3 regions of the Delftia deserti genome follow, and region 1 is predicted to be linked to each of the others. Evidence: predicted binding sites of a transcription regulator. Region 1 holds the regulator's gene; each other region holds the start of a gene.
What was found. Region 1 encodes LexA, which represses DNA repair genes until DNA is damaged. Its sites were predicted from a motif close to ACTGTATNNNNATACAGT; they were not measured.
Positions count from the first base shown of each region.

Region 1 (10,161 bases):
TCTTGTTGATGGCATCGGCCAGTGCGCCGGTGGGCTCGCCGCCACCGTTGGGGGCCATGCAGTTCCAGAAGAAGGTGTGGTTCCAGATCTGGGCTGCGTTGTTGTAGATGCCGCCGGAAGACTTCTTGACGATCTCTTCCAGGGTCATGCTTTCGAATTCGGTGCCCTTTTGCAGGTTGTTCAGGTTCACCACATAGGCGTTGTGGTGCTTGCCATGGTGGTACTCCAGCGTTTCCTGGCTGTAGTGGGGTGCCAGCGCGTCAATCGCATAGGGCAGAGGGGGCAAGGTATGTTCCATGGTGTTTCCTTCGTGGTTGAAATCTTTTAGGACGGGCCAGCACCTGTTGCGCAGAGCGCCTGCAGCGCCTGCCGTGACCGTCGCGCGGGGCCTGCACTGCGCGCATTGCTGCGAGCCCTGGCCCTCACGCACCCGAACGGGCATTGTAGGAACAAGTTCGTGACCCTGCGGCGAAAGCGCGCGCCAAATCGGCCATCTTGGCCCGCTGCCGCGAGGGTGGATGTGAATTGACCTCAATCCGGCCAATCGGCCTACACGGATACCGCCTGCCGCCCGCCACTTCCTGCACGCAGCACGCTGCACCCAGTGCGCCGCAGTTCAGAGCAGGCGCGGCTGCGTCACCACCAGGTCCAGGCTGCCGCCCGCCAGCTGCGCCTGCAGCGCCGTGCCCGGTGGCGCACGGTGCGCCTCGGTCACGGGATGGCCTTCGGTATCGGTGAGCAGGGCGTAGCCGCGCTGCAGCACCAGGCGCGGGTCCAGCAGCTGCAGGCGAAGCTCCATGCGTGCCAGGTGATCCGCACGCCGGTCCAGGCCGCGACGCATGCCGGCAGGCAACTGCGCCTGCAGCCCCTGCCCCGCATGGCCCATGCGCTGCAGCCGCAATTGCATGGCATGGCGCAGGCGCTGGGCCTGGCGGCTGAGCTGCAGCCGGCTGCGGGCCAATTGCTCGCTGGGCCGGCCCAGCCGCTGCGCTGCCAGGTCAAGGCGCTGCTGCTGGCGGTCCAGCAGCAGCTGCACGGAATCCTCCAGGCGGCCCTGCATGAGCTGCAGCGCACCCATCCAGACCTCGCGCGGCTGGCTCACCAGTTCGGCCGCCGCCGTGGGCGTGGGCGCGCGCAGGTCGGCGCAGAAGTCGGCAATGGTGAAATCGGTCTCGTGCCCCACGCCGCAGATCAGGGGCACCGGGCTTTGCACGATGGTGCGGGCCAGGCGCTCGTCATTGAAGGCCCAAAGGTCTTCAATGGAGCCTCCTCCGCGCACCAGCAAGATGGTGTCGATGGGCGGCGCGCCAGCCACCGAGCCATCGGCCGAGCCCGCGCCTTCCCGCGCCAGGCCATAAAGCCTTTGCAGCGCATCGATCAGGGAAGCCGGCGCCTGCGCGCCCTGCACAAGGGCAGGCACCAGCACCACGGGGATATGGGGCACGCGGCGGCGCAGCGCCGTGATCACGTCGTGCAGCGCAGCAGCCCCCGGCGAAGTCACCACGCCAATGCCGCGCGGCAGCGGCGGCAGGCCGCGCTTTCGGGCCGCGTCGAAAAGGCCTTCGGCCTCCAGTTGCGCCTTGAGCCGCAGGAACTGCTCGAACAGGGCGCCCTGGCCCGCGCGCTGCATGCTCTCGACGACCAGTTGCAGGTCGCCACGCTGCTCGTAGACGCCCAGCCGGCCCCGCAACTCGACCAGTTCGCCGTCGCGCGGCGAAAAATCCATGAGCTGGGCCGCACGCCGGAACATGGCGCAGCGGATCTGCCCGCCCGCGTCCTTGATGCTGAAGTAGCAATGCCCGCTGGCCGCGCGCGAAAAGCCGCTGATCTCCCCGCGCACGGCCACCGGATTGAAGCGTGCCTGCAAGGCGTCGCTCACGGCGCGGCACAGCGCGCCGACTTCCCAGACCAGCGGCGCCGCTGCTGGGTTCATTGCGCCGAATGCACCACTCATGCGGCCTCCCGGTCTGCATGCAGTGCAACATTCTCCACAGGCAGGCGGATGCAGACCCGGGCAGGCACTTTGGCGGCAATTTGCAGAAGCACTCTCAAAAACACCTCGCAAGCAATTGATTCATAAAGATTTTTTTGCTGCAACAAAGAATTCACATTTGTCACAGTGTCCATTCGCCGCCGCAGCGGCGTTTGCGCAACCCGCTTGATAACAAAGTTATCCACAGAAATCTGTGCTATAGCGACCAACCCAAAATTCCGAACAGGGGAGTCGCCCGTTGCCTGGATGCTGCGCCGGGTCACAGTTTTCAGGCGATCGCGGGCACGGGACGCCTGGACCGGCCATATGGCTGGGCCATAATCGTCGGCTGCAGTTAAACGCGGGGGGAAAACAACTTGCTGTCGATCATACAAGCCGCAGGCTGGCCGATCTGGCCACTGATTGCCTGCTCCATCCTGGCTCTGGCCCTGGTCTTTGAACGTTTCGTGGCGCTGAAAACGGCCCGCGTTGCGCCGCCCGCCCTGCTGGGCGAGGCGATTTCCGTGTCCTCGCGCGGCCTGCCCAGCCAGGAAGTCGTGCAGCAGCTGTCCCAGAACTCCACGCTGGGCGAAGTCCTGGCAAGCGGACTGCGCGCCCTGCAGGCCCATCCGGACAGCAGCGAAGAAGAGCTTCGCGCCTCCATGGAAGGCGCCGGCCGCGCTGCCGCCCACACGCTGGAAAAGCACCTGAGCGCGCTGGCCACCATCGCCTCTGCCGCGCCTTTGCTGGGCCTGCTGGGCACGGTGATCGGCATGATCGAGATCTTCGGCTCGCAAGGCGGCGCATCGGCCACCGGCGGCGGCAACCCGGCGCAGCTGGCGGCCGGCATCTCCATCGCCCTGTACAACACGGCCTTCGGCCTGATCGTCGCCATTCCGGCCCTGATCTTCTGGCGCTACTTCCGCGCCCGCGTCGATGGCTACCTGCTGGGCATGGAGCTGGCTTCCGAGCAGTTCGTGCGCCACCTGGTGCGCGTCGGCGGCAAGTGAACCCGCAGAACCCGCACGCGAGAGACCTGCCATGAACTTCCGTCCCCGCCGCCGTGACGAGCCCGAGATCAACCTGATCCCGTTCATCGATGTGCTGCTGGTGGTGCTGATCTTTCTGATGCTGTCCACCACCTACAGCAAGTTCACCGAGCTGCAGCTGACCCTTCCCGTGGCCGATGTCGAGCAGCAGCGCGACCGGCCCCGCGAAATCATCGTCGCCATCGCCGCCGACGGCCGCTACGCCATCAACAAGACCGCCGTGGAAGACCGCAGCGTCACCGGCCTGACCCAGGCACTGGCCGCAGCGGCCAGTGCCGGCAAGGACAGCGTGGTCATCATCAGCGCCGACGCCACCGCTCCGCACCAGTCCGTGGTGTCGGTGATGGAGGCCTCGCGCCGCGCCGGACTGTCCCAGATCACCTTCGCCACGCAGACCTCGGCCAGCGCCGGGCGCTGAAGGCAAGGCCGCCATGCCCGGGAATGGCCCCGCCCCCGCAGCCCGGGGGCTTCGCGCGGCCTGGCGCCACCGCGGCCCGCTGGCCTGTGCCCTCTTTCCCCTGTCCCTGCTGTACCGTGCCCTGCTGGGCCTGCATCGGCTGCCCTATGCACTGGGTTTCAGGCGTGCAGGCCAGGCCGGCATTCCGGTCATCGTCGTCGGCAACGTGATTGCGGGCGGCGCCGGGAAGACCCCCGTCACGCTCGCCCTGGCCCGCCATCTGCGGGACAGCGGCTGGAGCCCCGGCATCGTCTCGCGCGGCTATGGCCGCAGCACGGACGACTGCCGAGAAGCCCTGCCCGAAAGCGCCCCCGCCGACGTGGGCGACGAACCCGCGCTTCTGGCGCGCGCCAGCGGCGTGCCGGTCTTCGTGGCGCGCAAGCGCATCGAGGCCGTCCAGGCCCTGCGCGTCCGCCATCCGCAAGTGGATGTGGTCATCAGCGACGACGGCCTGCAGCACCTGGCCCTGGCCCGCGACATCGAGCTGTGCGTCTTCAACGACGACGGCATCGGCAATGGCTGGCTGCTGCCGGCAGGCCCGCTGCGCGAACCCTGGCCGCGCCCCGTCACCGCCGTGCTGCATGCGGGCGCCTGTCCGCCAACGGATGCGCCCGCCTTTGCCATGCAGCGCCAACTGGCCGCGGAAGGCGTCAATGCGCACGGTGAGCGCATCCCCTTGGCGGCCCTGCGCGGACGGCCCGTGGAGGCCGTGGCCGCCGTGGCCCGGCCCGAGGGCTTTTTCTCCATGCTGGCCAGTGAACAGGGCCTGGCGCTGGGGCACGCCCAGGCGCTGCCGGATCACTATAATTTTGAGAGCTTCCAGCGCCTGGGACGCGATGAAGACCCGCTGGTCTGCACCGAAAAGGATGCAGTCAAGCTGTGGCGTACCCATCCCCAGGCCTGGTCTGTTGCGCTGCAATTGCAGCTGCCGCCAGATTTCTGGGCGCTGCTGGATCAGCGGCTGCAGGCGCTGCGCAGGCCACGCGCCTGACTATCATCACCGTCTTGGCTGGCCGCCACGGCCCGCCCTCCCCCTCCAAAACACAGGATCCGCCATGGACGCCAAACTTCTCGAACTGCTGGTCTGCCCCGTCACCAAAGGCCCGCTGCGCTTTGACCGCGAGCACCAGGAACTGGTCTCGCGCAGCGCCCGCCTGGCCTACCCCGTGCGCGACGGCATCCCGGTGCTGCTGGAGGCCGAAGCCCGCACGCTGGACGACGACGAGCTCGAGGACTGATCGCGCCGCAAGGCCCGATTTCCGACGCCGCCCGCGCCCGCACTTTCGACCACCTCCGCAACGCACCATGTCCAACGCGCCCTTCACGGTTCTGATTCCTGCCCGCCTTGCCTCCAGCCGCCTGCCGGGCAAGCCCCTTGCAGACATTGCAGGCCTTCCCATGGTCGTGCGCGTGGCACAGCGCGCCGGCCTCAGCGGCGCCACGCGCTGCGTGGTCGCGGCCGATGACGAAAGCATCGTCGCCGCCTGCGCCGCGCACGGCGTTGCGGCCGTGCTCACCCGCAACGACCACGCCAGCGGCAGCGACCGCCTGGCCGAGGCCTGCGAACTGCTGGGCCTGGATGGCGACGACATCGTCGTCAACGTCCAGGGCGACGAACCGTTGATCGCTCCCGACCTCATCGATGCCGTGGCCGCCCTGCTGCCGCAGCGGCCCTCGGCCAGCATGGGCACGGCTGCACATGCCATCGACAGCCTGGCCGACTTCACCAACCCGAACGTGGTCAAGGTCGTCTGCGATGCCCAGGGCATGGCCCACTATTTCAGCCGCGCACCCATCCCCTTTGCGCGTGAACATGCAGGCCAGGCATGGTGGGAGACAGCATCGGCAGCGCCGGGACGCCCCGGCTTCGCACCGCTGCGCCACATCGGCATCTACAGCTACCGTGCCGGTTTCCTGCGCAGCTTCCCGCAGCTTTCTCCCGCCCCCACCGAGGTGCTGGAGGCGCTGGAGCAGTTGCGTGCGCTGTGGCACGGCCACCGCATCGCCGTCCACCTCACGCCCCATGCACCAGGCCCCGGCGTGGACACCCCCGAAGACCTGGAACGGGTGCGCGCCCGGTTGTCCGCCTGAATCCGATCCCGCGCACGCTGACAGATGCGCCAATGGCGATGCCCGGCATCGCCATTCACAACACAACGGCACATGCGGTTTTGTCGGACAGCAAAACGCAGTTTTTGGAGATTGCACAGGCGACAGTTTTGCCCTCTGCGTGTAAGCCAGTGTTAGCCCTGTGCGTGCTATCCTTGCCCGCGACAAAAATATGACGCATGGACTGTCCGCCCCGGTGGGCCGATCCGGCAGACAAGAATTTCTACTCTCCTCAAGGACTTCCATGAAACTGATTTTGTTGGGCGCACCCGGCGCCGGCAAAGGCACGCAAGCCGCTTTCATCTGCCAGAAGTACGGCATCCCCCAGATTTCCACCGGTGACATGCTGCGTGCCGCCGTCAAGGCCGGAACGCCCCTGGGCCTGCAGGCCAAGGCCGTGATGGACGCCGGCCAACTGGTCAGTGACGACCTGATCATCAATCTGGTCAAGGAACGCATCGCCCAGGCCGACTGCGCCAACGGCTTCCTGTTTGATGGATTCCCCCGCACCATTCCCCAGGCCGACGCCATGAAGGCCGCTGGCGTGAAGCTGGACTATGTGCTCGAGATCGACGTGCCCTTCGACGCCATCATCGAACGCATGAGCGGCCGCCGCTCCCACCCCGCCTCGGGCCGCACCTACCACGTCAAGTTCAACCCGCCCAAGGTCGAAGGCCAGGACGACGTGACCGGCGAGCCGCTGGTGCAGCGCGAAGACGACAAGGAAGAAACCGTCAAGAAGCGCCTGGACGTCTACAGCAGCCAGACCCGCCCCCTGGTGGACTACTACCGCGCATGGGCCGAAAAGGAAGCCGCAGCGGCACCCAAGTACCGCGCCATCAGCGGCCTGGGCTCGGTCGAGGACATCACCCAACGCGCACTGGCTGCACTGGCTGAGTGAGGCAGGCCATGTGCCGCAACGAAAAAAGCACCCGCCGGGTGCTTTTTTGTTGACCGCCAGCAACTGAAGAAATGCCGGCGGCGCCGCCCGGCTCAGTCGCGCGGCTGCGCTGCCAGCGCCAGCATCATCGCAATCCGGGCTTTTGCCACGGGCAGCTGCGCCAGATCGGCCTCTGCCGGGTTGGCCCCAAGGCCGGAGGCCACGGGCAGGCCTTCAGCACAGCGCGTGCCCCGCCAGATCCAGACGCCCTTGTCGCGGGCGCGCTGCAGGGCCGCTTCCATGCCTTCGTGAACCGTCGCATTGCCCGTGCCAGCCACGACGATGCCACGCACGCCTGCGGCCACCAGCGCATCCACGCCGCTGGCACGCGCCAAGGCGCCGCTGAACACCACCTCGACCCAGGGCAGTTCATCCAGCGCCAGCAGATCCGATGACATGGACGCAGGCACCACGGCCCGCGCGGACGGCGCATCGGGCACCAGCCAGCGCACACGCCCTTCCTCCACCAACGCCTGCGGCCCGCCTTCCACGGAGCGCATTGCCTGCAGCCGGTAGGGGTGGACCTTCTGCACCTGGGCTGCCGCATGCACCTCGCCGCCCGCCACAACCCATACACCGCTGCGCCCGCCGCTGGCAGCCACGGTCACGGCATCGCGCAGATTCTGCGGCCCGTCGGCCAACAGGGCCGTGGCCGGGCGCATGGCGCAGGTCAGCACAATGGGCTTGGTGGCCGGCAACAGGCTGTGCAGCAGCCAGGCTGTCTCTTCCAGCGTGTCCGTTCCATGCGTAATCACCACGGCGCGCGTGTCCGCATCCTCCAGCGCCTGCACGCAAGCGTGCAGCAACGCGCGCCACACGGGCCAGTCCATATCCTTGCTGTCCACCTGCGCGATCTGCTGCGTCTGCACGGGGCCCAGCGCCTGCTGCTCCAGGTCCGGTACGGCATCCAGCAGAGACTGCACCGTGATCTGCCCGGCCTTGTACCCGACTCCCTGCGACTGCGAATCCGCCCGGCCAGCGATGGTCCCGCCCGTGCCCAGAATCACCAACTTTGACTGCCCCACTTGCACCTCTTGGAAAACTGGTTAAAAATACAGATACTGTATAAATCATCAGATGGCCTGCCAGCCCGCCATCTGCTCTCAAGGACCGGACGCACGCCATGCTCGACCATCCCAAGCTCACCGCCCGCCAGCAACAGATCCTGGACCTGATCCAGGCCGCCATCTCCCGCACGGGCGCCCCCCCCACACGCGCGGAAATCGCCAACACGCTGGGCTTCAAGTCCGCCAACGCTGCAGAGGAACACCTGCAGGCCCTGGCCCGCAAAGGCGTGATCGAACTGGTCAGCGGCACCTCGCGCGGCATTCGCCTGCGTACCGACACCGTGCGCAACATCAATGCCGCGCGCGGAACCAGCTTCGGACTGCCGCTGTCGGCCCTGGCACCGCTGATGCTGCCCCTGGTGGGCCGCGTTGCGGCGGGCTCACCCATTCTCGCCCAGGAACATATCGACCAAACCTATTCCGTCGAGCCCAGCCTGTTCCAGATCCGCCCCGACTATCTGCTGCGTGTGCGTGGCATGTCCATGCGCGACGCGGGCATCATGGACGGCGACCTGCTGGCCGTGCAGTCTGCGCACGAAGCACGCAACGGCCAGATCGTCGTGGCGCGCCTGGGCGATGAAGTCACCGTCAAGCGCCTGCGCCGCACCACGCAGGGCGTGGAACTTCTGCCGGAAAACCCCGATTACCCGGTGATCCGCGTCGCCCCCGAAGAGGCCTTTGCCATTGAAGGCCTGGCCGTGGGGCTGATCCGCAACAGCATGTCCATGTAAGCCGGACGGGCAGCCCTGCACGGGTTGCCACCCCCTATTTCATGCACCGTCCAGGTGGTAGGCGCGAAGCCTTGCAGCTTCGCCCTGGGCGGAGCTTTGCCCGAAAACCGCAATCCTGCCTGTGTCCATGCCTCTTTGAAACACGCCAACAGGAGTCGTCACATGGGATTCGCTCTGCCAACACTGTCCTCTCTTTCCTTCCTGCGCCTGGCACATGGCATCCGCCTGACTGCGACCGCCATGGAGTCGGCCATGCCTCTTGCACAAGCCCCTGCGGGCCAGCCAACACCTGCCACAGCACCCGAGCCCGCCAACGTGATCTCTTTCAGCAAGGCACGCCGGCGCAGCCCGCAGCGCCGCGGCAAGGCTGCACGCGCTGCAGACCCTGGAGATGCCCAGCTGATCCTGCCCTTGCTGCCGACGCAGCCCGCCCTGCAAGCCGCACCTGAGCAGTCTTCAGGCCTGCGCATCATTCAGCGGTCGCCACAGGAACAGCCTGAATGCCTGTTCATCTCCGGGCGAATGGCCGATGTCTGCGCTGCGCTGGAGCGCCTGGAGGCGCATGGCGGAGCCGCAGCCAACTGAGGCCCGATGCAAGGTATGCGACACACCTTGCACGACACAAACATGGGCGGCGCGGACCACGCACCGCACGAGGAATCGGCCTGTGCGAAGCTGGCGCAGGCTTGCGGCCACCACCCCCCTGTAGCGCACGTGCAACAAATGGATGCCCTCTGCCTGCTGCGCAAACACCTGGGCAACCGTGACGATGCCGCCGACCTGGCCCATGACACCTTTGTGCGCCTGCTGCGCTCGCCCCTGCCGAAGCAAGACATCCGCGAACCCAGGCGCTATCTGGCCACCATCGCCCGGGGCTTGGTCGTCACCTGGTCCTGGCATAGCCGCATGGGCGAGAGACATCTGGAAAGCAACGACCGCCGCGCCTTGCATGAGGCCGCCGCCTGGCACGTGAAACTGCGTGGCGCCTTTGCAACAGCGGCCCTGCGACAGGACTGGCAGAAGTGTCTCGTCCAGACCGGCGCTTCAGGCCGGCGCATACGGGTGATGCACCACGTCGAAGCCCTCCTCGTCGGAGGGCGCGACAAAGTAGCTCGTGATCAGGTCGAACTGCTCATCGCTGGCCTGAAACGGATGCTCGCCTGCCGCATTGCGCGCCCGCAGGCGCTGCCTGCAGACCTCGTCAGGCACATCCAGGAAATGCAGGCGGTGCGAGGCGCCCACTTTCTCGAACACGCTGCGCGCCCAGCCCCGCCCCTCCAGGGTATTGGCCGGAAAGTCCAGCACCACCGACACGCCAGTGCTCAACAGCGCCTGCACATGTGCGCCCATCAACCCCTTGAGCCGCGCGCTGCAACGCACGTAATCGGCCACCGACTGCATCTCGCCGGGGTACAGGCCGGCCAGCCAGGAATCCTCGCTGACCAGCACCGTTCCGGGCCCGGACGCCAATTGCCGCGCCAGCGTTGACTTGCCCGATCCGATCTTGCCGCAGACCATGTGCAGCGTGGCAAGCCGCGCGTTGGCGACAGTGGCATCGGCATGTTTTGCACAACGGGGCCGGGACTGTTCGGAAACCTGCATATCCATCTCCTGAAAGGCATGAGAAAACCCCGGAGGCGGAATGAAAAAACCCGCCTCGTCTGGGCGGGTTGCATGGCGTTGAAGGCCGCTGGCTAACCCACCATCCAATGGATGGTGCGAATAATCTGCGTTGCGTTCATACGGGCCATGGCGCACAGCATAGCGCAATCACAGTGCCTCAATGGGCCACCATGCGCACCAGCCCCAACCCCGCAAACAGCGCGGCCACGCCCA
Region 1 covers NZ_JBHSIH010000001.1:477,066-487,226, forward strand. Annotated here, with positions in the region: gene ACFPFG_RS02305 (Fe-Mn family superoxide dismutase) at 1-298, opposite strand, end outside; gene xseA (exodeoxyribonuclease VII large subunit) at 617-1,954, opposite strand; gene ACFPFG_RS02315 (hypothetical protein) at 1,951-2,178, opposite strand; gene ACFPFG_RS02320 (MotA/TolQ/ExbB proton channel family protein) at 2,350-2,982, shown strand; gene ACFPFG_RS02325 (ExbD/TolR family protein) at 3,014-3,439, shown strand; gene lpxK (tetraacyldisaccharide 4'-kinase) at 3,453-4,469, shown strand; gene ACFPFG_RS02335 (Trm112 family protein) at 4,534-4,716, shown strand; gene kdsB (3-deoxy-manno-octulosonate cytidylyltransferase) at 4,784-5,569, shown strand; gene adk (adenylate kinase) at 5,832-6,488, shown strand; gene ACFPFG_RS02350 (asparaginase) at 6,581-7,552, opposite strand; gene lexA (transcriptional repressor LexA) at 7,651-8,325, shown strand; gene ACFPFG_RS02360 (hypothetical protein) at 8,488-8,910, shown strand; partial or broken gene ACFPFG_RS02365 (sigma factor) at 9,049-9,207, shown strand; gene ACFPFG_RS02370 (P-loop nucleotide/nucleoside kinase family protein) at 9,370-9,927, opposite strand; gene crcB (fluoride efflux transporter CrcB) at 10,106-10,161, opposite strand, start outside.

Region 2 (10,161 bases), 3.0 Mb from region 1:
CGCGCGTGCGCAAACTGGTGGTCGATGCCCTGGCCGAGCGCATGTGCGCCGCAGGCGATGCCGCCATGCACCAGTTGCGCGCCCTCACCGTGCTGGGCGAGACGCACCAGCTGTTTCCGGGATTCGAGGCCGGCATGGGATTCGCGGCCGAAGGCTATGCGGTCACCGACTACAGCCCGGCCTCCGTGGCGGGCTTCCATGCATTCCTGCGCCAGCGCTATGGCGACATCGCGCAGCTCAATGCCCACCTGAAGTCCGGCTTTGCCAGCTTCGATGCGGTCGAGCCGCCGTCGCGCGACATCCGCAGCGAGCCGCTGCAGAACTTCTTCCAGCACATCGACAGCTATGCGGCCGGCACGGTCCCGGTGTCCGGCTGGGTCCACTCGCCCGATGCGAAGCTGCAAAAGCAGCTGGCCGTGGCCGTCTTCGTGGACGGGCGCCCCTACTCGCACGCCCCCGTGCACATGCACCGCCAGGACGTGGCTCAGGCCAGGCCCGGGTTCCTCACGCCCGATGTGGGCTGGCGTGCCGATATCCGCTATCCGGCGCTGGGCGAGGGCCTGCACCGCATCGACGTGGTGCTGCAGGCCGGCGGACGCAGCCTGGGCCTGCTGGCCACGCGCCAGATCGCCGTGATGGACCGCAACCAGGGCGAGCCCCGGCCCCATGCCGCCGAGGCCTTGCCCGACTTCGGCAAGCTGCCGGATGGCGTGGAATTCTGGGTGGACAGCCCGCAGGACCGGCTGGCGCTGTTCTACAACCCGCTGGTCACGGACTGGAACGATTTCCGCGAGCAGCAGGTTGCCGACTACATCCAGGGCTTTTCCGAGCACATCGGCCACGGCTGCCTGGGCCGGGTCCCTCGCTTTGCCCACCAGCTCAACCCCCATGCGAATCCGAGCTGGGATGCCAACCGCTACGCCGTGGAGCGCAGCCTGCAGCGCATGCCGGGGCTGTCCCTGGGTGTCAGCCTGTACGGCGAAGATACCTACGGCCCGCTGGTCGGCCAGATGCTGCGCCGCTATGGCCACACGGCCTATGGCGTGACGGAGTTCCATCCGCTGGTGGCCCTGTCGCCGCAACGGCTGGAGAAAGTGCTGACCATGCACCGCCGCCAGGGCGCGCGCTTCCTGTCCTTCTTCATGGAAGCCCGGCCCGAGGATGCGACGGGCACGCAGTCCAGCAACGAGTTCTCGTTCGATGCGGACAACACCGCGCATGGCTCGGATGCGCTGTACCACTCGCTGCGCCAGCTGCTGCAACCGCACTGATCTGCCGCGCGCAGCCATCGACGTGTCTTCCTTGCAGAACAACTCCCCCGTGGCCGCCGGCCGGGCCACCGCCATCGGACTGCTGGCCGTGGTGTGCTGGAGCTGCACCGTGGGCCTGATGCGCTCGGTGGCCGAGCCGCTGGGCGCCGTGGGCGGCGCCGCCATGCTCTACACGGTCAGCGCCCTGTGCGTGGCCGCCGTGCGCGGCCTGCCCAGGCCCTCGCAGTGGCGGGCCATGCATCCGGCCTACTTCTGGGGCTGCGGCCTGCTCTTTGCGGTCTACGAGATCTGCCTGTCGCTGGCGATTGGCCTGGCACAGGACCGCGCCCAGGCGCTGGAGCTGGGGCTGATCAATTACCTGTGGCCCAGCCTGACCATCGTTTTGGCCGTACTGCTGCGCCAGCAGCATGCGCGCTGGTGGCTGTGGCCCGGCGTGCTGCTGTGCCTGTGGGGCCTGACGCGCGTGCTGGGCGGCGACTCCCTGCAACTGCGGGGCATGGCGGACCACATGCTGTCCAACCCGCTGGCGTATGGACTCGCTTTTGGCGCGGCCCTGCTGTGGCCCTGCTATTCGCTGGCTGCGCGGCGCTGGGGCGGTGGCCACAATGCCGTGGGCCTTTTCCTGATATGGACCGCGCTGGCGTTGTGGATCAAGTGGCTGTGGCTGGGCGGTGAAGGCGGCATGCAATGGTCGGGCACCGTGGTGCTGCAATTGCTGGCCGTGGGCGGGCTCACCGCCCTGGGCTACAGCTGCTGGGAGCACGGCATACAGCACGGGCACCTGGCCGTGATGGCTGCAGCGTCGTACTTCACGCCTGTGTTCTCGGCGCTGCTGGCCAGTGCCTGGCTGCAGGTGCGGCCGGGCTGGGGATTCTGGCAGGGCGTGGTGCTGGTGACCGTGGGGTCGCTGGTGTGCTGGGGTGCTACCCGGCGCGCAGACTAGCCTTCGTCCTCTGCTCCCGCGTCCCAGTCTTCGCTGCGCCCCCGCAGCACCTTGCTTGCAATTTCTCCACCAAAACCGCGCGCAGCCAGAAAGCGCATCTGCTTGAGTCGTTCCTGCGGTGTGGCCGGTGGTGCACCGAAGCGCTGGCGCCACACGGCATGGGCACGCTGCAGTTCGGTGGCACGCAGTTGCTCGGCGGCGGCGCGCACCAGGCCGTCGTCCAGCCCCTTGCTGCGCAACTCCTGCACCACGCGTGCCGTGCCAAAGCGCGCGGCCTTGCGGTGCAGCACGGACTCGGCCACGCGCTGGGCACTGATGAAGCCGCGCTGCTCCAGCGCGTCGAGCATGGCGCCCAGGTCTTCGCCTTCCTCCACATGGGGGGCGAGCTTGCGTTCCAGCTCCAGTCGTGAATGTTCGCGCTGGCCCAGCAGCTTGAGCGCCCGGCCCTTGAGCGACAGCTTGGCGAATCCCATGCGGCAGCGTCTCCTGAATCGTCCTGAATAAAAAAGGCGCAGACGTGAGCCTGCGCCAAGATGGCAAACACAGTGTGCGCAGGCGCTGCGGCGCCTGCTGTGAGGGGGCTGGGTGCTCAGGCTTCGATCACGCCGTCCTTGTCGGCCTTGGCCTTGGCGGCCGCCTTGGGGGCCTTGGCTTCGGGGGCATCGCCACCGGTCGTGGGCAGCAGGGCGATGCCCAGGCCGTCGCGAACCTTGTTCTCGATCTCCACGGCCAGGCCACGGTTCTCGCGCAGGAATTCGCGGGCGTTGTCACGGCCCTGGCCGATCTTCTCGCCGTTGTAGGCATACCAGGCGCCCGACTTGTCGAGGATCTTGGCGTTGACGCCCATGTCCAGGATTTCACCTTCGCGCGAGATGCCCTCGCCGAAGAGGATGTCGAACTCGGCGGTCTTGAACGGAGGCGAGACCTTGTTCTTGACGACCTTGACCTTGGTCTCGTTGCCGATGGCCTCGTCGCCCTTCTTGATGGTGCCGGTGCGGCGGATGTCCAGGCGGACCGAGGCGTAGAACTTCAGCGCATTGCCGCCCGTGGTGGTTTCGGGGCTGCCGAACATCACGCCGATCTTCATGCGGATCTGATTGATGAAGATGACCATGCAGTTGGTCTTCTTGATGGTGGCCGTCAGCTTGCGCAGCGCCTGGCTCATCAGGCGGGCCTGCAGGCCGGGCAGCTGGTCGCCCATCTCGCCTTCGATTTCGGCCCGGGGTGTCAGCGCGGCCACCGAGTCCACGACGATCATGTCCACGGCGCCCGAGCGCACCAGGCTGTCCACGATCTCCAGGGCCTGCTCGCCGGTATCGGGCTGGCTGATCAGCACTTCATTGAGGTTCACGCCCAGCTTCTGGGCGTAGCCGGTGTCCAGCGCGTGTTCTGCGTCGATGAAGGCACAGGTGCCTCCCTGCTTTTGCATTTCGGCGATGACCTGCAGCGTCAGCGTGGTCTTGCCCGAGGATTCAGGGCCGTAGATCTCGATCACGCGGCCACGGGGCAGGCCGCCCACGCCCAGGGCGATGTCCAGGCCCAGGGAGCCGGTGGAGACGACCTGGATGTCCTGGATGGCTTCGCCTTCACCCAGGCGCATGATCGTGCCCTTGCCGAACTGCTTTTCGATCTGGGCGAGTGCGGCCTGCAGGGCCTTGGCTTTTTCACTGTTGGCGGTGGTGACGGCGGTGTTCATGCGGACTCCTGGGTTGGCTAGGGTTTCAGCTCTGTATTTGCATTCAGGCTGGATGCTTGAACAGTAGTTTATGGGCTTGTTGGTTTGTTTTGTTGGTGTTTTTAGTCAGTTTTCCTGACTTGTTGGATTTGCCTCCACAATGCATCCATGAGTGAGTTTTCCCCCGTCACGCCGCCCGCCGATGCCTGGCGCCAGACCCACCTGGGCCGCCTGCTCGGCCATGCCATGCGGCGGTTCGACGCGCGTGTGCTGCAGCTCATGGCGCGCGATGTGGAGGTGCCGCTGGCGCTGTCCAATCTTGCGGCGCGCGACAAGGTGGGCGCGGCCCACATCCACATCACGCGGCATCTGTCGCTGGCCGGCGACAGGCTCACCGACCTGGCCGAGCGCGCTGGCATGACCAAGCAGTCCATGGGCGACCTGGTGGCCCAGTGCGAGGCCTGGGGCCTGGTCACGCGCGAAAGCGACGAGCGCGATGCGCGCGCGCGCCGCATCCGCTTCACGCCTGCGGGCCTGGCCTGGCTGCAGGCCTTCCATGACGCCGTGTCCCAGGCCGAGGCCGAGTTCCGCGAGGAAGTCGGCGACGACATCGCCACCGTGGTGGCGCTGGGGCTGGAGGCCTATGCGGGCGGCGGCTCACTCGGGTAAGGTCCCTGCCCTTGGGGCGGGGCGCATCCTAGAATCCTGGGAATCAAAGGCGCGCATTTCCAACATCCAGAGCGCGTCTGTATTTCAGGAGACAACCCCATGCGCATTCTGATTGCCGAAGATGACCAGGTCCTGGCCGATGGTCTGCTGCGCAGCCTGCGCGGCTCGGGCGCCGTGGTCAGCCATGTGGCCAACGGCAGCGAGGCCGATACCGCGCTGATGACCAGCAGCGAGTTCGACCTGCTCATCCTGGACCTGGGCCTGCCCAAGATGCACGGACTCGAAGTGCTCAAGAAGCTGCGCGGCCGGGGCGATGCGCTGCCGGTGCTCATCCTCACGGCAGCCGACAGCGTGGAAGAGCGCGTGCAGGGGCTGGACTACGGCGCCGACGACTACATGGCCAAGCCGTTTGCGCTGTCCGAGCTGGAGGCGCGTGTGCGTGCGCTCACGCGGCGCGGCATGGGTGGCGCCAGCAGCACCATCAAGCATGGCCCCCTGGTCTACGACCAGGCTGGCCGCGTGGCCACCATCGACGGCAAGATGGTCGAGCTGTCGGCGCGCGAACTGGGCCTGCTGGAAGTGCTGCTGCAGCGTGCGGGCCGGCTGGTCAGCAAGGACCAACTGGTCGAGCGCCTGTGCGAATGGGGCGACGAGGTCAGCAACAACGCCATCGAGGTCTATATCCACCGCCTGCGCAAGAAGATAGAGCGCGGCCCCATCCGCATCGCCACCGTGCGCGGCCTGGGCTACTGCCTTGAGAAGATCGCTTCCTGAGGCCGCTGCCCTGGCTGTCAGGCCCGGGTTGGCTTGCCTGCGCATAGTGGCGGATGCCACGGGGCCGTGAACCCGTCGTGAGGGCTGCCCGCCGATGAAAATCTTCCAGCGTGAACAGCGCTCACTGTTCGGCGAGATCCTTGACTGGATGCTCACGCCGCTGCTGCTGCTGTGGCCCGTGAGCCTGGCACTGACCTGGCTGGTGGCCCAGGGCCTGGCCAACAAGCCGTTCGATCGCGCGCTGGAGTACAACGCCCAGGCGCTGGCGCAGCTGGTGATGGTGCAGCACGGCAAGGTGCTGTTCAACCTGCCGCAATCGGCCAGCGAGATCCTGCGCGCCGACGAGTCGGACACCGTGTATTTCCAGGTGCTGGGTGTCAAGGGCGAGTACCTGGCCGGGGAGCGCGATCTGCCGCCGCCGCCCGAACCTGACGAGGCGGCGCTTGCGGGCGCGCTGCCCGGCCTCCCCTCCGGCGGCACCGTGCAACTGCGCGATGCCGAGTTCCGCGGCATTGACCTGCGCGTGGCCCATGTCTGGGTGCGCATGCCCCTGCCCGACGAGCCCCAGGCCCTGGTCCAGGTGGCCGAGACGCGCGAAAAGCGCAGTGTGCTGGCCACGGAAATCATCAAGGGCGTGATGCTGCCGCAGTTCGTCATCCTGCCCCTGGCCGCCTTGCTGGTGTGGCTGGCGCTGGCGCGCGGCATCAAGCCGCTGCACCGGCTGGAGGAGCGCATCCGCGCACGCCGGCCCGAGGACCTCTCGCCCATCAACCACAAGGACGTGCCGCTGGAGGTCGTGCCGCTGGTGGACTCGGTCAACGACTTGCTGGGCCGGCTCGGTGATTCGCTGGCCACGCAAAAGCGCTTCCTGGCCGACGCGGCCCACCAGCTCAAGACACCGCTGGCCGGGCTGCGCATGCAGGCCGAACTGGCCCAGCGCGAGGGCGTGAGCACGGAGGAGTTGCGGCAGTCCCTGGCCCAGATTGCGCGCTCCAGCATCCGCGCCACGCACACGGTGAACCAGTTGCTGGCGCTGGCGCGCGCCGAGAGCGCCGGCGTGGGACGGGGCCTGGCCATGCAGCCCTGCAACCTGGTGCGCATCGTCACCGACGTGGTGCGCGACTGCCTGCCACGCGCCATGGACAAGCATGTGGACCTGGGCTACGACGGCGCCGAGTCGTTTGCCACCGGCGTGTGGCTGCAGGGCAATGCCACGCTGCTGACGGAGCTGGTGCGCAACCTCGTGGACAACGCCATCAACTACACGCCTTCCAGCAGCAGCCGGCCCGGCATGGTCACGGTGCGCGTGCTGGCCGACCCCTTCGGCCAGGTCCTGTTGCTGCAGGTGGAGGATTCGGGACCCGGCGTGCCCGAGGCCGAGCGCGAGCTGGTGTTCCAGCCGTTCTACCGTGTGCTGGGCTCGGAGGCCGACGGCTCGGGCCTGGGCCTGCCCATCGTGCTGGAGATCGCGCGCCAGCATGGCGCCCAGGTGGTGCTGGAGGATGCGCATCCGGGCCAGCAGCCCCCGGGTGCGCGCTTCAGCGTGCGCTTCACGGCGCTGCGTTCGCCGCCGCCGCCTAAGCCTGCGGCGTAGGTGGTGCGGCTTCCGCGGCTGCCGCAGATCCCCCGGGGGCCACGGGGGCCACCGCGATCCGTCCCGGCGTCTGCGCGGCATGGTCCACCAGCCAGTTGCGGAAGATGCCCAGGGTGCCGTGGTTGGCGCGGTCGGCCGGATAGCACAGCCAGTAGCCCAGGGCGCTCTGGTAGCCGTGCTGGGGCAGGGGCTCGTTCACCAGGCCGGCCGCGATCTCGTCCTGCACCAGGCAGCGCGGCACCAGGGCGATGCCCATGCCGGCCATGACGGCGCGGATGATGGTCTGGAACTGGTCGAACTGCGGGCCCGCAAGAGGGCTGATGCCGTTGACGCCATGGGCCTCGCTCCAGCGCGCCCAGGCATCGGGAATGGTCACATGGCGCAGCCGGGTGCAGCGAGCCACGTCCTGGGGGGTGGTGATGCGTGCTTCGGGACCCGCGCCGCGCGGCGGCGCGATCAGCACCACCTGGCGGCCCACCAGATAGTGGGCGTGCGCACCGTTCCAGTGCCCGTCGCCAAACAAAATTGCGCAGTCCAGCCCCGGACTGTCAAATTGGTAGCTGTGTACGTAGGGTACAAAGTGCAGCGTGATCTGTGGATAGCGCTGCTGAAACTGGGGCAGCCTGGGGATCAGCCACTTGGCCGCGAAAGTCGGCAGCGATGACAGGTGCAGCGCGCCTCGGCTGTCATCGCTGGTGATGAGTTCGAGGGTGGCGGCCTCCAGCTGGCCCAGCAGGGCGCGCACTGCGCGCTCATAGCGCTCGCCCGCAGGCGTCAGGCTCAGCCGCTTGCGCTCGCGTTCGAACAGCGGCACGCCCACCCACTTCTCCAGCTCCTGGATCTGCTTGCTGACTGCGCTTTGCGTCAGGTGCAAGGCCTCGGCCGCGCGCGAGACGCCCCCGAAGCGCACCACGGTGGAGAAAGCGCGCAGCAGATGCATGGGCGGGTTGAGGCGGCGCAAACTCATGACAGGGATATGATGAAAGTATTCCTGTTTGGAATATTAACAGGCACAGTATTTGCTTTTTTTGTGAGCAGATTTCTTTTAATCTGAACTTGTTTGTAAGAAAGATCCTATGCAACGACGCCATTTCCTTGCTTCCATCGCCGCTTCTTCTGTCGTTCCTGGAATGTCCTTCGCCCAGGACACCTCCCGTCCCTTGCGCATCGTCGTTCCGTTCCCTGCTGGTGGTTCCACCGACATGGTCCCGCGCAACATGCAGGACGTGCTGCCCAAGCTGCTGGGCGGCCAGGCCGTGGTGATCGAGAACAAGGCCGGCGCTGGCGGCTCCATCGGCATGGCCGAAGTGGCGCGTGCCACCGACGGCGTGACCTTCGGCATCGCCACGCTGTCCACGCACGGCGTGAACCCCGCCGTGTTCAAGAAGCTGCCCTACGACGCCATCAACGACTTCGTCGGCGTGACCGAGATCGTCAAGGCGCCCGGCGTGATCGTGATCAACCCCAAGCTGGTGCCCGCCAACAACTTCGCCGAGTTCGTGAAGTACCTGAAGGCCAACCCCGGCAAGGTCAGCTTCGCAACACCCGGCAACGGCACCATCGGCCACATGTGGGGCGCCCAGTTCATGAAGAGCACGGGCACCGAGATGCAGCACATTCCCTACCGCGGTGCAGGCCCGGCCATCAACGACGTGCTCGGTGGCCAGGTGCCCGTGTACTTCGACCAGGTGGCTTCCTCGCTGCCCCACATCAAGGGCGGCAAGGTCAAGGCCCTGGCCGTGTCCTGGCATGAGCGCCTGGACGTGCTGCCCGACGTGCAGACCTATGCCGAAGCCGGCCATGCGGACCTGAACGATCCTTCGTGGTTCGGCCTCGTGGCCCCCAAGAGCACGCCGCCCGAGCAGATCGCCCGCGTGCAAAAGGCCATCGCGGCCGCGCTCAAGGATCCGGCCGTGCAAAAGCGCATGGCGGCCCAGGGCCTGTACATCTCCGGCACCAGCAGCGACGCTTTCACCAAGCAGATCGCCAGCGAAGTCGCCAAGATGAAGAAGATTGCCGCCACGGCCCAGATCCAGCTGGATTAAGGCTCCCACGGAGGCGCTTCGCGCCTTCCCCCTCTCCCGCTTCGCGGGAGGGGGACCACGCCCTCGCTGCGGGACGGCCCTTGCTGGGCGTGCCTGATATGAGGCTGCGCCCCGTTCATGGAGTGCGCCCGGCGAGTGGCGTCTGCACAACCGAGTAGACACATCTCATGCATCCCGTCCTGCGACTGATCAGTCAGAACTTCCTGCAATCCCTGCCCGGCGCGGCAGGCTCCGGCGCGGCCGATGCCGCGCCGCCCATGGTCACCAGCGTTGCCGGCGCCAGTGCCGTGGTGCTGGACTCGCCGCACAGCGGCACGGTCTACCCGGCGGACTTCGGCTCCTGCCTGCCGCTGGCCACGCTGCGCCAGGCCGAGGACACGCATGTGGAGAAGATCTACGCCTTTGCGCCGGGCCTGGGCGTGAGCTGGGTGGAGGCGCATTTCCCGCGCATCTACCTGGACGCCAATCGCGACACCACCGAGATCGACACCACCATGATCGGGGGCGAGTGGCCGCTGCCCGTCACCACCGACCAGGTCGTGCTGCAGAAGGTGCGCCTGGGCAAGGGCCTGATCTGGAAGTTCACCGATGAGGGCGTGCCCATCTATGACCGCCAGCTGCCCGCCGCTGAACTGATGCAGCGCATCGAGCGTTGCTGGAAGCCCTACCATGCGGCCGTGGAGCGCGCCATCGACGGCGCCCATGCGCGCCATGGCTACAGCATCCATATCAACTGCCATTCCATGCCGTCCGTGGCGGCCAGTCATGCCACGCTGCACCCGGGCCTGGTCCATGCCGACTTCGTCATCGGCGACCGTGACGGCAGCACGGCCAGCCCGGCACTGTCCGAACGCATCTGCGCCTTCCTGCGCGAGCGCGGCTACAGCGTGGACTACAACCATCCCTACAAGGGCGTGGAGCTGGTGCGCCGGTACGGCAAGCCCGCCGAGCATCGCCACAGCATCCAGATCGAGATCAACCGCAAGCTCTACATGAACGAGCAGACCCTGGATCTCGACCAGGCCGGCTACCTGCGCCTGACCACCGACCTGAAGGTGCTGGTGGAGCAACTGATGGCCACCGATCCGCGCACGCTCTGAATCCCCCGCGAGTGAAACGCAAAAGGCCCGCGATCACAGGATCGCTGGCCTTTTTCATCTTGCGTGCTCAGTTGGCTGTGAGGTTGAGGC
Region 2 covers NZ_JBHSIH010000001.1:3,456,501-3,466,661, reverse strand. Annotated here, with positions in the region: gene ACFPFG_RS16785 (hypothetical protein) at 1-1,271, shown strand, start outside; gene yddG (aromatic amino acid DMT transporter YddG) at 1,294-2,214, shown strand; gene recX (recombination regulator RecX) at 2,211-2,687, opposite strand; gene recA (recombinase RecA) at 2,804-3,910, opposite strand; gene ACFPFG_RS16765 (MarR family winged helix-turn-helix transcriptional regulator) at 4,058-4,558, shown strand; gene ACFPFG_RS16760 (response regulator) at 4,658-5,332, shown strand; gene ACFPFG_RS16755 (sensor histidine kinase) at 5,427-6,926, shown strand; gene ACFPFG_RS16750 (LysR substrate-binding domain-containing protein) at 6,910-7,893, opposite strand; gene ACFPFG_RS16745 (Bug family tripartite tricarboxylate transporter substrate binding protein) at 8,003-8,971, shown strand; gene ACFPFG_RS16740 (N-formylglutamate amidohydrolase) at 9,139-10,071, shown strand; gene ACFPFG_RS16735 (Bug family tripartite tricarboxylate transporter substrate binding protein) at 10,139-10,161, opposite strand, start outside.
Region 2: recA (recombinase RecA) is a predicted target of LexA. The motif match lies at 3,941-3,958, and genes of this name have one in related genera.

Region 3 (10,161 bases), 5.5 Mb from region 1:
GCGGCATCGGTTGCACGCTCGCTGCGCAGCAGGGCCACGCGCTGCTCCACCGAGCCTTCCTGCCAGACCAGCTCGGGGTCGGCGGTTTCCTCCACGCCGCTGGCATAGCCCCATTGCGGGTTGAGCGTGCCCAGCCAGCGCCCGCGCTCGCCCAGCACGGGGGCCAGCCACTGGCGCAGCTCCACGGACTGGCGGCCCTGCTCCAGCGCAGGCACCAGCAGATCGTGGGGCAGGCGCTGGCCGGCCTGGTCCAGGGTGCGCAGCATGGAGGCCTGCAGCTCGAACGGGCCGTCCTTGAGCACGTCGCCCATCAGGGTGTGCAGGCGCGCATCGGCAGGCGCGGTGCGCGACTCCGCAGGCGCTGCGGCGGGCACGGCCAGCGGTGCCGTCAGGCGCACCTGCGCGCCAGGCTGCCAGCCTGCCCGCTCGAACACGGCCGCCACGGCGCTGGCGCGCAGCAGTTGCTGGGCGGGCGAGTCACCGGGCAGGTCGGCGCGGGGCTGCAGCGCCGCCTGCACGGCCTGCTGCGACCCGGTTGCGGACGGGTCCACGCCCGAAGCCAGCGCAGGCGGCACGGCCAGCCGGTCCGAGCCGACCATGGCCGATTGCTGCAGCGCAGCCCAAAGTTGTGCGTTGCTCATACCGGATCACCCTGGTTCTGCCAGATACATTGCTGGGCGCCGTCGCCCTCGCGGGCCTGCCAGGCGCTCAGCAGCCGCCAGCGGCCCACGGCCGGGCCGGGTTCCCATTCGCCAAACAGCTGCATGGGCGCACCGCCGCTGAGCGCCAGCAGGTGCCAGGCCTGGGCATCGTCAATCGCCACGGGGACGGGCTGCACTGGCGCCGCCTTGCCAAGGGCGACCGGCGATGCATCCAGTGCTTCGGGCCAGGCCGCGAACCACTGGCCCTGGGCAGGCACCAGCCGCAGCCGGTCCTGGCACAGCGGCTGCGTGGCCTGCAGCGGGTTGGCGGCAATGCGCTGGCCCAGCAGTTGCAGGACGTCGCCCACGGCCGATGTGGCCAGCGGGCTGGCGCCATCGGCAGGCAGCGCAGGCCCGTTGCCATTGGCCGCAATGGCGCGCAGCGGCGCGTGGCCTGGATAGAAATTCAGCGCGCAGCCGTAGCGATGGCCAGGCACCCAGGCCGATTCAAAGCCGCGCCCGCCCTGCGCATAGTCCAGCACCAGGGCCATGCGCCCCGTGCGCTGGCCCTGCAGCCAGACGCGCCGCTCCATGAGCCGGCCTTCGCGCTCGATCATGCGCAGGCCGGCCACCAGCCATTCGTCCTCGACCGACTGGCCCCTGGCCTGCACCTCAGCCTTGTCCATGGGCCAGCCCAGCGCGGCCATCACGTCGGCCTTGACCTCGGGGCTGAGCGATTCGCGTCGGCGCACGGCGTCGATGATCAACTGCCAGTGGCCCAGCTGCACCAGCATGTCGCGCGGCCAGTCGCGGTGGCTGTCCACCAGATCCCGGCAATCCTTGATGCGCGCCGCCATGCCCGTGGCCTGCGCATCGACCATGCGCGCGGCCATGTTGTTCCAGCGCTGGCGCATCTGCGCGTCGCCGGCCTGGTTGGCCAGGCCCGCACGCACCATGTCCTGCATCCACAGCGACAGTTCCTGCAGGCCCGCCTCCACCTTGTCCCAGCGCTTGCCTTCGCGCCTGGCCTGTTGCCTGGCCGCGACTTCGGGGTCGGGCGGCGGCTCGGCCGCTGCGGCGGCAGCCTTGGCCTCTTTCTTCTCGGCCTTTTCCTGGCGGCTGTCCAGCCAGGTCTGCACCCAGGCGGGCGGATCGCCGCCTTCGGGGACTTGCCCGCCGGCACGCATCAGCATCAGCGCCAGCCCGTGCTTGCAGGGGAATTTGCGGCTGGGGCAAGAGCATTTGAAGGAAGGCCCCGACAGGTCCACCTGGGTCTGGTAGGGCTTGCTGCCGCTGCCCTGGCATTCACCCCATACCGCCACATCGTTGGCGCCCATGGCGGGCCATTTGGCGGGCGATTGCAGGCCCTTGGCGGCCTTGCTGGATGAGGCGTCCGGCGACAGCGCCAGAACTTCGCTCTCTGTTCCTAATACACGCGACACCGAAGCTCCCTCTCCAAGTGTTTGTCATCGCCGGGCGCATTGAATGAAACGGCACTGCCCGGCAAACACGAAAGCCTATCAGCAATAGTTATCGGCAACTTGAAACAAATCACAACAACACCAAGCCTCTCTCCCAGGAACGGGGAAGCCCATGGCGCACAGCAAGCGCGCTATATCGGCGCGTGCATTGATGGCACCAGGCCATGCCAGCCTTCAAGCATTGCGAAAGACGCAGGAAACACGCATTCACCATTTCCCGCGATGCACACCACCCATTCATTGAAAGCGAGCACTCATTCCGCACTGAAAGCGGTTTCATTCCATTGCACTACCAACCATTGCAATCCGCTTGCCATGGCGATAGCGCGACGGCGTGTTCAACCCGGAGCCAGGCAAGGCCTGACCAGACCCTGGCCGAGGGATGGACTCTCGGAAAACCGGGTGTGCCAGGTGAATTTACTGTATATTCATACAGTCATGGAGCTGCAACGCAAACTTTTCATCCTCGCCGACGCCGCCAAGTACGACGCCAGTTGCGCCTCCAGCGGCTCGCAGGGGCGCGACTCGCTGGACGGCAAGGGCATGGGCTCGGTCACCGGCATGGGCATCTGCCACAGCTATGCGCCCGACGGGCGCTGCATCTCGCTGCTCAAGATCCTGCTGACCAATGTCTGCATCTTCGACTGCCGCTACTGCATCAACCGCAAGAGCTCCAACGTGCAGCGCGCCCGCTTCACGGTGGCCGAGGTGGTGCAGCTGACGCTGGACTTCTACCGGCGCAACTGCATCGAGGGGCTGTTCCTGTCCAGCGGCATCATCCGTTCCAGCGACTACACCATGGAGCAACTGGTGGAGGTGGCGCGCCGGCTGCGCGAGGAGCATGACTTTCGCGGCTACATCCATCTGAAGACCATCCCGGATGCCGCCCCCGAATTGCTGGCCCGGGCAGGCCGCCATGCCGACCGCCTGAGCATCAATGTGGAGTTGCCCACGGCCAGCGGCCTGGCGCAGTTCGCGCCTGAAAAGGATGGACAGCGCATACGCCAGGCCATGCAGGGCGTGGACCGGCAGGTGCAGGCCTGGCGCGCGGCCACGCGCGAGCAGCGCCAGGCGCAGTCCCTGCCCGGCGCGCCTGCGCAGCGCGCCGCCGTGCCGCGCTTCGCGCCGGGCGGGCAGAGCACGCAGATGATCGTGGGCGCCGACCGCGCAACCGATGCCGACATCCTCGAATCCAGCCACACGCTGTATGCGGGCTACGGCCTGCGCCGCGTGTACTACTCGGCCTTCAGCCCCATTCCCGATGCCTCGCGCGATCTGCCGCCGCAGGCGCCGCCCCTCATGCGCGAGCACCGGCTCTACCAGGCCGACTGGCTGATGCGCTTTTACGGCTACGGGGCGGGCGAGATCGCGGCGGCCAGCCGCCACGGCATGCTGGACCTGGAGATCGACCCCAAGCTGGCCTGGGCACTGGCCAACCGACAGCAGTTCCCCGTGGACCTCAACCGTGCGCCGCGCAGCCTGCTGCTGCGCGTGCCGGGCCTGGGCACGCAGACGGTGGACCGCCTGCTGGCGGCGCGCCGCGTGCGCAGGCTGCGGCTGGAGGATCTGCTGCGGCTGCGCGCGCCCGTGCAAAAGGCCCTGCCCTTCGTGCTGATCGACGGCCACCGGCCCCTGCTGGGCGAGACCGACTCGGCCGCGCTGCGCACCCGGCTGATCGCGCAGTCGCAGGCCAGCCTGTTCTAGAACCTGGAGCACGCCATGCAAGCACAGGCTCTCACCATCGAACTCGACAGCCCCGACGACTGGCCCGGCTTTCGCGCAGCCTGCAGGGCGCTGCTGGCCCATGGCGCCGACCCCGCTGTGGTGCGCTGGCGGTGGCCCGACACGCGGGGGGCGCAGCAACTCGGCGCGGGCGTGGACCTGTTTTCCAGCACGCCGCAGCAGGCCATGCCCGCCTCGGCACTGGCCGGGCTGGCCGGCCCCGGCGAGGCCGGGCTGTCCCTGTCCGAAACCCAGATGTCCGCGCTGCGCCATGCCTGCCTGCACCGCGCGGCGGGCCGCTTCGAGCTATGCCACCGTTGGCTGGCGCGCATGCAGGCCCGGCCCGAACTGCGGCTGGATGCGCTGGATGCGGACTGGCGCGCCATCGAGGCCCTGGCCCGCCCCGTCTCGCGCGAGATCCACAAGATGCACGCCTTTGTGCGCTTTCGGACGACGCAGCGGCAGAACCAGCCCGAGCTGCACATTGCCTGGTTCGAGCCCGAGCACCACATCGTGCGCGCGGCGGCGCCCTTCTTCTGCAAGCGCTTTGCCAACATGCACTGGGCCATCCTCACGCCGCAATGCAGCGCGCACTGGGACGGCCATGCGCTGCGCCTGGCGCCCGGCGCGCGCCGCAGCGATGCCCCGCCAGCCGACGCGGGCGAGGCCCTGTGGCTGACCTACTACGCCAGCACCTTCAATCCGGCGCGCCTGAAGGAGCAGGCCATGCTGCGCGAGATGCCGCGCCGCTACTGGCACAACCTGCCCGAGACGGTGCTGATCTCCACCCTGGTCCAGCAGGCCCGCGCGCGCACAGGACAGATGCTGGAGCAGTAAGGGCAGGCGCCAAAAAACAAAGGCCCCGAAGGGCCTTTGTCTGCTTTGCAGCGTCGCTCAGTGCATCAACCCAGCCACTTGCGGGCGTTGCGCCACACACGCATCCAGGGGCTGAATTCCGACTTGTCGCCGTTGGTCCAGCTCATCTGCACGTTGCGGAACACGCGCTCGGGGTGGGGCATCATGGCCGTGAAGCGGCCATCGGCCGTGGTCACTGCCGTCAGGCCGCCGGCCGATCCGTTGGGGTTGAACGGGTACTGCTCGGTGGCCTTGCCGTGGTTGTCCACATAGCGCATGGAGGCGATGGCCTGGTCCGCATTGCCGCGGAAGCGGAAGTTGGCAAAGCCTTCGCCGTGGGCCACGGCGATGGGCAGGCGGCTGCCGGCCATGCCCTGCAGGAACAGGCTGGGGGACTCCAGCACTTCCACCATGGACAGGCGCGCCTCGAAGCGGTTGCTCTGGTTCTGCGTGAAGCGCGGCCAGTCCTGGGCACCGGGAATGATGTCGGCCAGCTCGGCAAACATCTGGCAGCCGTTGCACACGCCCAGGCCGAAGGTGTCGCTGCGGCCGAAGAACTGCTGGAACTGCGCGGACAGGCTGTCGTTGAAGGTGATGGAGCGCGCCCAGCCGATGCCGGCGCCCAGCGTATCGCCGTAGCTGAAGCCGCCGCAGGCCACCACGCCGGCGAAGTCCTGCAGTTGCGCGCGGCCGCTTTGCAGGTCGGTCATGTGCACGTCCACCGCGTCGAAGCCGGCCTCGGTGAAGGCGTAGGCCATTTCCACATGGGAGTTCACGCCCTGCTCGCGCAGCACGGCCACGCGGGGGCGCGCGCCCAGGTTCAGGAAGGGTGCGGCGGGGTTCTCGGCCGGGTCGAACGTCAGATGCAGGTGCATGCCGGGGTCGGCAGGCTCGCCGGCTGCGGCGTGCTCGCTGTCGGCGCAGGCCGGGTTGTCGCGCTGCTGGGCAATCTTCCAGCTGACGGCATCCCAGACCTGGTGCAGGTCGCTGAGCGAGGCGCCGAAGACGGACTTGGCATCGCGCCAGACCTGCAGCTCGCCCTTGCCCGCATCGACCTTGGACGAGACGGGGCGCGTCTTGCCGATGATGTGGCTGCAGGTGGACAGGCCATGCTCGCGCAGGGTCTGCAGCACGGCGGCGCGGTCGGCCGTGCGGATCTGCAGCACGGCGCCCAGCTCTTCGTTGAACAGTGCGCGCAGCGTCATGTCGTCGCGGCGGCCGCTGATCTGGGAGGCCCAGTTCTTGCCTTCGCCCGAGTCCATGCGGCTGTCGCTGATGCCGTCGCCTTCGGTGACCAGCATGTCCACGTTGATGGCCACGCCCACATGGCCGGCGAAGGCCATCTCGGCCACGGTGGCCAGCAGGCCGCCGTCGCCCTTGTCGTGGTAGGCCAGGATCTGGCCCTTGGCGCGCAGGTCGTTGACGGCATCGACCAGGGCGATCAGGTCCTTGGCGTCATCGAGGTCGGGCGTTTCATTGCCGGACTGGCCCAGCACCTGGCCCAGGATGGAGCCGCCCATGCGCATCTTGCCGCGGCCCAGGTCCACCAGGACCAGGGTGCTGTCGTCTTCCGAGGCGTCCAGCTGGGGCGTGAGCGTGCCGCGCACATCGTCGATGGAGGCGAAGCCCGTGATGATCAGGCTGACGGGCGAGGTCACCTTCTTGACCTGGCCGCCCTCGTTCCACTGGGTGCGCATGGACAGGCTGTCCTTGCCCACGGGGATCGAGATGTCCAGCTGCGGGCACAGCTCCATGCCCACGGCCTTGACGGTGGCGTAGAGCGCCGCGTCTTCGCCGGGCTCGCCGCAGGCCGCCATCCAGTTGGCCGACATCTTGACCTTGGACAGCTCGATGGGCGCGGCCAGCATGTTGGTGATGGCCTCGGCCACGGCCATGCGTCCCGACGCCGGGGCGTTGATGGAGGCCAGCGGCGTGCGCTCGCCCATGGCCATGGCCTCGCCCTTGAAGCCACGGTAGTCGGCCAGGGTCACGGCCACGTCGGCCACGGGCACCTGCCAGGGGCCGACCATCTGGTCGCGGTGCGTGAGACCGCCCACGGCGCGGTCGCCAATGGTGATCAGGAAGCGCTTGGAGGCCACGGTGGGGTGGGCCAGCACGTCGATCACGGCGTTTTCCAGCGGCACGCCGGTCAGGTCCATGGGCGGCAGCTCGCGCTGCACGGTGGCCACGTCGCGGTGCATCTTGGGCGGCTTGCCCAGCAGCACGTTCATGGGCATGTCCACGGGGAACTTCTGGTCGCCCGAGGCCACCGCCGTGTCCTCCAGCACCAGCTGGCGTTCTTCCGTGGCCGTGCCGATCACGGCAAACGGGCAGCGCTCGCGCTCGCAGAAGGCCGTGAACTCGGCCAGCGATTCGGGAGCGATGGCCATCACATAGCGTTCCTGGCTTTCGTTGGACCAGATTTCCTTGGGCGCCAGGCCGGATTCCTCCAGGTTGACGGCGCGCAGGTCAAAGCGCGCGCCACGGCCCGCATCGTTGGTCAGCTCGGGGAAGGCATTGGACAGGCCGCCGGCACCCACGTCGTGGATGGCCAGGATGGGGTTCTTGTCGTCCTGGGCCCAGCAGTGGTTGATGACTTCCTGGGCGCGGCGCTCGATCTCGGGATTGCCGCGCTGCACGGAGTCGAAGTCCAGTTCGGCCGCGTTCGTGCCGCTGGCCATGGAGCTGGCAGCGCCGCCGCCCATGCCGATGCGCATGCCGGGGCCGCCCAGCTGGATCAGCAGGGTGCCGGCGGGGAACTCGATCTTCTGAGTCAGCTCGGAGTCGATCACGCCCAGGCCGCCCGCGATCATGATGGGCTTGTGGTAGCCGCGCATCACGGCATCGGCACCCACGCCGACCTGCTGCTCGTACTCGCGGAAATAACCGGTCAGGTTGGGACGGCCGAATTCGTTGTTGAAGGCCGCGCCACCGAGCGGGCCCTCGATCATGATCTGCAGCGGGCTGGCGATGTGCTCGGGCTTGCCCACTTCGCTGCCCCACAGCTTGGAGACCGTGAAGCCCGACAGGCCGGCCTTGGGCTTGGAGCCGCGGCCCGTGGCACCCTCGTCGCGGATCTCGCCGCCCGCGCCGGTCGATGCGCCGGGGAAGGGGGAGATGGCCGTGGGGTGGTTGTGCGTCTCCACCTTCATCAGCACGTGGTTGACGGCCTGCTTCTTCTGGTAGCTGGGCGCCTTGATCTTGTCCAGGGCCGCCTCGAAGGTGGCGACGAAGCGCTCGACCTCATGGCCTTCCATGATGGAGGCGTTGTCCGAGTAGGCCACCACCGTGTGCTGGGGCGAGACCTGGTGCGTGTTGCGGATCATGCCGAACAGGCTCTTGTCCTGGGCCACGCCGTCGATGGTGAACTGGGCGTTGAAGATCTTGTGGCGGCAGTGCTCGCTGTTGGCCTGCGCGAACATCATCAGCTCCACGTCCGTGGGATTGCGCTTGAGGCCCTTGAAGGCATCGACCAGGTAGTCGATCTCGTCGTCGGCCAGGGCCAGGCCCCATTGGCGGTTGGCGGTCTCCAGCGCGGCGCGGCCGCCACCCAGCACATCGACGAACTCCATGGGAGCGGCGTCCAGGGCGGAGAACAGTTGCTCGGCCTCGGCGCGCGTGGCGAAGACCGATTCGGTCATGCGGTCGTGCAGCAAGGCGGCGATCCGTGCAGTCTGCTCGGCCGAAAGTTCAGGCGCGCTGCCCAGCACATTGCTCAGCAGGCCGGTCTTGAAGGCGATGCGGTATTCGGTGATGCGCTCCACGCGGAACACGCCCAGGCCGCAGTTGCGGGCAATGTCCGTGGCCTTGGAGGCCCAGGGCGAGATCGTTCCCAGGCGCGGCGTGACCACCAGGGCGGCACCGTCGGCCGGGCCTTCGTAGGGGTCTCCATAGGTCAAGAGCGCCTGGAGGCGCTCTTGCAATGCGGGCGTGGGTGCGGCGTCCGTGGCCACCAGGTGCACGAAGCGCGCGGCAATGCCGGTGATTTTGGGATGGATGGAGACCAGTTCGGTCAGGAGCTGCTGGGCGCGGAACGAGCTGAGAGCGTTTCCACCCTCCAACTGTGTCAGATGCAAGGTCACGTGGCGGCCTGTTGGGTGAGGAGGCTTGTGAAAAGCGCCCTGCGGCCCCGCCCTCCGGGGGCTGGCCGCAAGGCGCTGAATCGGTGAGGCCGCTATTTTACCGGGCTGCGCCGTCCCGATGGCGACAGCCGCCCCTTACCCCTGCACGCCCGAAGGCGCAATGGGATAATTGCGGGCATGAGCATCACCATCAAGAGCGCTGAAGACATCGCAGCCATGCGCGTGGCCTGCCGCCTGGCTTCGGAAGTGCTGGACTACATCACCCCCCACATCAAGCCCGGCATCACCACGGCCGAGATCGACCGCCTGGGCGCCGAATGCATGGCGCAGCAGGGCACGGTCTCCGCCACCATCGGCTACCAGCCGCCCGGCTACCCTCCCTACCCCGGACACCTGTGCACCTCGGTCAACCATGTGGTCTGCCACGGCATTCCCAATGACAAGCCGCTCAAGAAGGGCGACATCGTCAATGTGGACGTCACGGTCATCACCAAGGACGGCTGGTACGGCGACAACAGCCGCATGTTCATGATCGGAGAGTGCTCCATCGCGGCCAAGCGCCTGTCGGCACTGACCTTCGACGCCATGTGGCTGGGCATCCAGCAGGTCAGGCCCGGCGCCACGCTGGGCGACATCGGCAACGCCATCCAGACCTTTGCCGAAGGCCACGGCCTGTCGGTGGTGCGCGAGTTCTGCGGCCACGGCATCGGCCAGAAGTTCCACGAAGAGCCCCAGATCCTGCACTACGGCCGCCCCGGAACGGGCACCGTGCTGGAGGAAGGCATGGTCTTCACCGTCGAGCCCATGCTCAACCTGGGCAAGCGCGAGATCAAGGAACTGGGCAAGGACGGCTGGACCATCGTGACCAAGGACCACAGCCTCTCGGCCCAGTGGGAACACACCCTGGTGGTGACCCGGACCGGCTACGAAGTCATGACCCTGTCGGCCGGCTCGCCCGCGCTGCCCCCCTTCGTTACCACCACGAGCTGCTGAGGCTCGGCATGTTTCTTGCGTGATGCGCAGGCAAAATGGCATGGCGTCCGGGGCACCCGCTCCCGGCGCCTTCCCTGCCCTCGCCGCGCATGAAACAGACCACTGACCACACTCCTTCCCACGCTGCGCCCTCTGCCCCGGACTCGCTGGAGCAGTTGCGCGCGCAGTACGCCCGGGATCGCGGGCGCTGGATAGGCTCGCTGCTGGCGCCCACCATGGGCCGGCGCGGCGTGCGCCTGGTGCTTCAGCACCTGAGCGATCTGGCCGACACGCTGCTGCGCGCGCTGTGGCATCGCGCCGGCATGCCGCCCGAGGCCTGCCTGGCCGCCGTGGGCGGCTTCGGGCGCGCCCAGCTGTTTCCCTATTCCGACATCGACGTGCTGGTGC
Region 3 covers NZ_JBHSIH010000001.1:6,021,742-6,031,902, reverse strand. Annotated here, with positions in the region: gene ACFPFG_RS28500 (DUF5691 domain-containing protein) at 1-641, opposite strand, end outside; gene ACFPFG_RS28495 (SWIM zinc finger family protein) at 638-2,083, opposite strand; gene ACFPFG_RS28490 (putative DNA modification/repair radical SAM protein) at 2,561-3,826, shown strand; gene ACFPFG_RS28485 (TIGR03915 family putative DNA repair protein) at 3,842-4,681, shown strand; gene purL (phosphoribosylformylglycinamidine synthase) at 4,747-8,781, opposite strand; gene map (type I methionyl aminopeptidase) at 8,959-9,774, shown strand; gene ACFPFG_RS28470 ([protein-PII] uridylyltransferase) at 9,864-10,161, shown strand, end outside.
Region 3: ACFPFG_RS28490 (putative DNA modification/repair radical SAM protein) is a predicted target of LexA. The motif match lies at 2,542-2,559, and genes of this name have one in related genera.